DNA from 2 places in the Paenibacillus sp. S-12 genome. Region 2 is predicted to be linked to the other one. Evidence: riboswitches for the same ligand, from Rfam matches in the RefSeq annotation. Region 2 holds a riboswitch; the other holds the start of a gene.
The links. Region 2 has a riboswitch for FMN ahead of NO352_RS08370 (DMT family transporter). Riboswitches for the same ligand answer to the same signal wherever they lie in the genome.
Positions count from the first base shown of each region.

Region 1 (3,420 bases), on a different contig from region 2:
CTCTGCCCTTGTAAGGGTCAAGCTAATCCCGTCTATCGTTATCGAGCCTTGTGAAATCATATATTTGGCCATCTCAGGTCGGCTGGCACGCAGCTCATATACAACGGCATTCGCATCACTCGTTCGTCTCACGATCGTTGCTAGTCCATCTACATGGCCTTGTACAATATGGCCGCCGAATCGGCCGCCTGCTGCCATTGCACGCTCCAGATTCACCGGATCGCCCGGCTTCAAGTCCTTCAAATTCGTATGGCGAAATGTTTGCGGCATTACATCTGCCATGAAAGAGACGCCATCATAAGATGTTGACGTTAGACATACTCCATTGACAGCGATGCTGTCCCCCAGCTTCATGCCATCCAGTACCTTAGACGCACGAATGTGAAGCACCATCGCTTCGCCCCGCTTCAAGACCGATTGCAGCCTTCCAACTTCCTCAACGAGCCCGGTGAACATCGTCGTCATCCTCCTTCATGCCATTTTTAGCTTGTTCTACTTGGCGCTTGCCGAACGGATACCCGCTAATGCACACATTATCTCCGAGCACCTCAACCTCCATATGCTGGAGATGGTATGCATCCTTCATCCGGCTCACCCCTCCGAACGCAAAGTTGCCTGGTGCTTGCTGACCGCCAACTATAAGAGGGGCGATAAACAATACGATCTTGTCAATCAACTTCTCCTTAAGCATGGCCCCATTTAGGCGTCCTCCCCCTTCGAGAAGTATCGAGCCAATATCATGTTGGCCACACCATTCCATCATCTGATGCAGATTAACCTGTTCACCTTCTCCACACGCGACCACGTCTACTCCACGAGACTCCAGCTCCCTCCGTTTTTGCTCGCTTGCCAGCGCAGTTGTAAATATACACGTGCGTACAGAACGATCCGTCACTACCTTGGCTTCCACTGGGATGCGTAGCTTGGAGTCTACGATTAAGCGAATCGGGCTAACCCCTGGCACAGTCAGCCGTGTCGTGAGTGAAGGATTATCGGCAAGCACTGTGCCAATGCCCACCATGATTGCTTGATGGCGGTGCCTCATCGTATGGACCACTTCACGGCATTGCTCATTCGAGATCCACTTGCTATCTCCTGAAGCCGTTGCAATTTTGCCGTCAAGCGTACTGGCTGTCTTGAGAGTAACAAACGGGAGACCGGTCGTTATATACTTAGCGAACATTTCAATGAGTGCTAGACCCTGTTCCCGAAGTACATCTACCGTTACCTCAATCCCATGTTGTTTCAGCAGTGCAATTCCTTTCCCAGCAACTGCCGGATTTGGATCGACACAAGCGATTACGACTCGAGCAACTCCAGATTCGATCAGCCTTAGACAGCAGGGCGGTGTTCGCCCATAGTGGCTGCATGGCTCAAGTGTGACATATGCAGTAGCACCTTGCGCAGCTTCCCCAGCCATCGCTAATGCATGAACTTCTGCATGGCCTTCACCGCGGCGCAGATGTGCACCAAGACCTACAACTCGTCCCTCCTTGACAATGACGCATCCAACAGCAGGATTTACATCCGTCTGTCCAAGCACACGCTCTGCCATATCTAAAGCAAGCTGCATGTACAGTTCATCATTGATGACAGTAGACATTGGCTGTCCTCCTTTCCACAAACGGATCAAGGCTAATGCAAAAAAGCCCTTCGGATCCTCCGAAGGGCATGATTGATTGAGCTTACAGGCATGTACTTTATTTCACAATACACTTTCATTTGCATACGCCAAAGACAACTGAGAACACGGATGTAATCAGTGATACATTTCCATTCAGCATATGTCAAATACGACGATACAACGATAGAAAACCTCGCGCTTCTTCCGCAGGTATCCCTCTCCAATTCGCCTGAAATGCCATGTAATTGTGAAAAAAAGAACTTTAAAGAACTAAAATCAAGTTCCTCTCTCCTGACGCCCCTTCTCCCATCCAGACTATACTGTCGGCCCTGGAGTTGCACCAGATCCACCGTGTGGACGAATCCACCCGGGTCACGGACTAAGAACGTCTTGCATACGCAAGTCTCCGTTCATCACCGCCGGTCGGGAATTTCACCCTGCCCTGAAGGTCTGTCATTTTGATTGCTATTCATTTGGTATAAATATATGCACTTAGAAGTGTACCACCTGTCTTAGCAAAATGCAACTTACGGCGCTTTACCGCTTTGCTTAAGCGAACAGTGAGCAGCAAAAAAGACGTGCATACAGCCCCGCCGTACACACGTCTCCTTTCATGCTCTTCTATTCTTCAACGATTGTTACTTGCTTCATTTTGTCGCCTTGCTTTACAGCATCCATAAGCTCCATGCCTTCAACCACTTTACCGAATACCGTATGAACGCCGTCCAAGTGAGGGAATGCGTCGTAAGTGATATAGAACTGGGAACCGCCTGTGTCCTTTCCAGCATGTGCCATTGCAAGCACACCGCGCTCATGCTTGTGCGGATTGCCTTTTGTTTCACATTTGATTGTGTAGCCTGGGCCGCCTGTACCTGTTCCGTGCGGGCATCCGCCTTGCGCTACGAAGCCAGGAATAACGCGGTGGAATGTCAAACCGTTATAGAACCCTTCGGTAGATAGCTTCTCAAAGTTTGCAACAGTACCAGGCGCATCTTGCTCATGAAGCAGAATTTTTACCGTACCGCCTTTTTCTAATTCAATCACTGCATATTTGCTCATATTTATTATCTCCTTCCATATGTACAATGCTCACGCTTGCTCATCCGATTATACGTTATTTTCAAGCAAAAAGAAAACACCCGATTTCTGTCTTATCGTTGTATACGACAATACAGGTACTCGGGTGTATGACTTCTACCTTATTCATTGTACATTCAACCGCATGCAAATTGCACATACAACCATGCAATGAAACGTTATTTCAGCATCGGCTCCTTGCTCATGCGTGCCGGAATGCAGTCATTGCGTACGATATCTTCATGCGTTTCACGGCGCACCACAATATCTGCTTCCCCATTGCAGACGAACACGACTGCAGGTCTTGGAATCCGATTATAGTTGCTTGCCATCGAATAGTTATAGGCACCTGTACAGGATACGGCAAGCAAATCGCCCTGCTGAACCGCAGGCAGCACAGTATCCCAAATCAGCATATCTCCGCTCTCACAGCATTTTCCTGCAATAGATACCGTTTCGGTGGACTCGCATGTTGCTCGATTGGCAAGCAGAGACTCATAACGCGACTCATACAATGCAGGACGAGGATTATCCGTCATGCCGCCGTCTACAGCGACAAATTTGCGCACACCAGGAATATCCTTCACGGAGCCGATAGTATATAAAGTTGTTCCCGCTTCTCCAACAATGCTGCGTCCTGGCTCAACCCAGATTTCAGGCAGGCTCTCCGCTACACCGGCAAAGTGCTGCTTCACCGCATCAGTAATTGCCTTCACATA
Region 1 covers NZ_JASIUF010000013.1:74,316-77,735, forward strand. Annotated here, with positions in the region: gene ribE (riboflavin synthase) at 1-456, opposite strand, end outside; gene ribD (bifunctional diaminohydroxyphosphoribosylaminopyrimidine deaminase/5-amino-6-(5-phosphoribosylamino)uracil reductase RibD) at 437-1,603, opposite strand; FMN riboswitch at 1,919-2,078, opposite strand; gene NO352_RS12895 (peptidylprolyl isomerase) at 2,246-2,683, opposite strand; gene lysA (diaminopimelate decarboxylase) at 2,881-3,420, opposite strand, start outside.
Region 1: linked by a shared signal. The riboswitch ahead of ribD (bifunctional diaminohydroxyphosphoribosylaminopyrimidine deaminase/5-amino-6-(5-phosphoribosylamino)uracil reductase RibD) and the one ahead of NO352_RS08370 (DMT family transporter) in region 2 are both predicted to bind FMN.

Region 2 (3,420 bases):
GTGTTTCGGAATGTGTTCTATGTGGATGAGATCACCAAACGCAAATTCCAGCTAGGAGAATGCCATTTGAAATCTCCGTTTCCCTACCCGGCAGGAAGTAAGTATCAGCAAGTATTCGTTCCTCCCAGAGAAACCGTGCTGCAGATGCTGCACGAATAAGAGGGACGTCAATCCATTACTCATCGTTTGAATAAGTACGAAAGTAACAAGGGAGAGGTTCAGCATGCAGTGGATTATGATCCTAGGATTAGCAGTCGCATCGAGTATAGATAACTTAGGAGTAGGAATTTCCTACGGCATTCGGAAAATAAAGATTGGAGCTTTATCTAATGCTTTTATTTCAATCATTTGCTTTATCTTTAGCATGGCAGGCCTTATGTTCGGCCAGTGGATATCTAAGGTACTGCCAGGTATATTACCAACTCTATTAGCGGCATTTATTTTGCTCGTGGTTGGCATGCGCATCGTCTTACTCACTTCTCATCATGGGAATACGAAGGAAGAAGCTACAGTAGTCCTGAAAGCAAGCGGTGGAGAAAATTCTGGTTATGCGTTGGAGCGCATGCTGCAGAAGCCCGAAGAAGCAGATAAGGATAAATCAGGAACGATTAATTTGTGGGAAGCAACTATTCTTGGTGTCGCGCTGTCTGCCAATGCGCTGACAAATGGTCTTAGTGCCGGACTAATAGGATTGTCTCCGCTTGCCATATCATTGACCGCAGCAATTGGGAGCTTCGTTACATTATGGGCTGGCGCATTGCTTGGTCATAAACTGGCCAATATTCGAATTGGACGGTACACAGTAGGACAGTTCAGCACTGTGCTTAGCGGCGTTATCATCATCCTGATCGCGATCAATTCTTTCTTCTGAAAACACAATAGAACCCATCTACAATGCGTTCAGGGGCATTGCAGATGGGTTCTATGTGATTACGTTTATGTTCAGAAGACAAATTCGCAGCGACAGCCGATCATATGCTGTGCCCCCTTATTGTCTGTCAATTTTGTCTTGATACGATATACAACGCGATCCAGATGAGAACGAAACCAGTAATTTGTGCACCCGTGACTACTTGATGGAACACAATCCAGTTCATTAGCATCCCTACCAATGGAAATGACAACTCCGCAAGTGTTGCGTAAGAAGCCTTTGTACTGGATAGACCGCGATAATAGAGCAAGAGACTTACTAGTCCTGGAAGCAGCGCCTGCAAGAAAATATAGAACGAAAGTGTTCCCCATTCTGAGGCTGCAAAATTCCAGCTTGGCGACTCGATTGAAGTTAACACAATAAGCAGCGGGAGCGCCATTACAAATCGAAGAGATGTAACGGTCTCATATTCCATCTTGTCGAGAAGCATTCGACCCATTACGGTAGAGCCGCCCCACAAGAATGCTGCCCCTAGTGCCAAAATACTGCTATAGCCAATCACTTCATTATAGTGCCCAATTGGCAAAGACCATCCAAAAGTCAATAAATAAGTACCGATAATGGCAAGCAGAAGCAAAAGAGAGAACCGACGCGGCAGCGTCTCCTTCAACAACAATCTTGCCAAAATGATCGCAAAGACCGGTTGAAGCTTTTGCAGCAGCAGTACGCCATTCGCATCACCGTGTGCAAATGCCTCTGTGAACATGATTGTGGCAATGACAGAGCCACCCCATGACAGGAACAACAGTGCGAGTACATGCTTCCATGTACAGTTGCGCAGTTCCTTCCGGTGAATCCATAATACCGGGATCGCATACAGTGCGAGCATAAGATGCTCAATCAATACGATCTGAGTAGAAGTCATCGACTCCATTACCCATACCCGGAACAGTGGGCCAATACCCCACAATGCCGCTCCCATCGCGACGAACCATACTCCTTTGCGGGAGCTGTTCATTCGTGTGTCGGCCTCGATACGATGTTCCATATTCAATAACCTCCGAGGTTGTTGAATATCGGATCTAGACATGCAGAAGAGACAAATTCGCATTAGACCTGTTGTATGCAGTTGTTCCAAACAACGTGTGCGAGATCTTCTTCCATCCGGACTATACCGTCGGCCTTGGCTTCTCACCAAGTCAGTCGCTGTTCTTCCGTTCTCCGCTTAACCGTTACAAACAACCAAATAAGCGAACAGCGAGTCGCGGGCTCGGGCAGCTACGCCCATACCGCCGGTCAGGAATTTCACCCTGCCCTGAAGATCCATATTCAAACTACATAGTAGCATGTTGTTTAATTATTCACATGCCCTGTCTACATTATATCGAGATTTTAAATTTGAGCAATACGATATATCTCATTTTCATGAAACTTTTCATTGTTTGCATATATATACCAAATTGAAATATATTTCTTTTCTCCATTGCATCCCTTTCCATTTCATTTACAATAGATCGTATACCGCAACCTAATCATCTTTCCAGGAGGGGGCATCATGTCAATCGTTCGTTTGAATAAGGAACAATTATGGGAAACCTTTTCATTGTCCGAATATGCTTTTCAATACAAAATAAAACAAGAAGAGCACAATGAACGTCTTCAAAACCTGGAGCAGCATGACGTATATGGCATATTCGATCAAGGTCGCCTCGCTGCAAAGCTCCATATCATTCCTTTTGAAATCTATCTAGGACAAATGAAGCTGAAAATGGGCGGCATTGCCGGAGTGGCGACCTATCCCGAATATCGGCGCAAAGGCTACGCAAAGGAACTGCTGCTTTATTCTTTACAAGTGATGAGAGATGCAGGAACGTCCCTATCCATGCTCAATCCCTTTTCCTTCCCTTTCTATCGCAAATTAGGTTGGGAGGCTTGCAGCGATCGGATGACATGCCAATTTACACACCATGAATTGATTCCATTCCAGCATGAGCCGAGTGGTGTGGTTCGCCGCTTTTACAAGGAGACACATTCTCCGGATATCGAAGACGTATATGAAGCATGGTCTTTCCGGCATGCTGGCATGCTCGTGCGAGATAGAAAATGGTGGCTTGACTTGTATGATAATCATACTGCGGCAGTATATTATGACGAACATTCGCAACCTCAAGGATATATGTTGTACACGATGAACAACTCTGTGATGCAAGTAAGGGAATTCATGTGCATTACACCAGAATCCAGAATCGGATTGTGGAATTATATTTGCCAGCACGATTCCATGGCAAAACAAGTAGAGATGCGCCTTAACCAGGATGAACGGCTTCTGTTTGCCCTTGACAATCCACGAATTCCACGTACGCTGCATCCGAACTTCATGGCAAGAATAGTTGATGTTGCTTCGTTTCTAGAACATTATCAGTTTGCTCCCGTTTCCTTACACCAACCCATTATTTTGAGCATTCGCGATGTTCATGCACCTTGGAATAATATTTCAATTCTTTTACAGGAGGGGCACGCAACATTACTCTCTCCAAATGACTCACAAA
Region 2 covers NZ_JASIUF010000008.1:174,439-177,858, reverse strand. Annotated here, with positions in the region: partial or broken gene NO352_RS25085 (DUF3973 domain-containing protein) at 1-51, shown strand, start outside; gene ytaF (sporulation membrane protein YtaF) at 224-871, shown strand; gene NO352_RS08370 (DMT family transporter) at 999-1,919, opposite strand; FMN riboswitch at 2,020-2,198, opposite strand; gene NO352_RS08365 (GNAT family N-acetyltransferase) at 2,427-3,420, shown strand, end outside.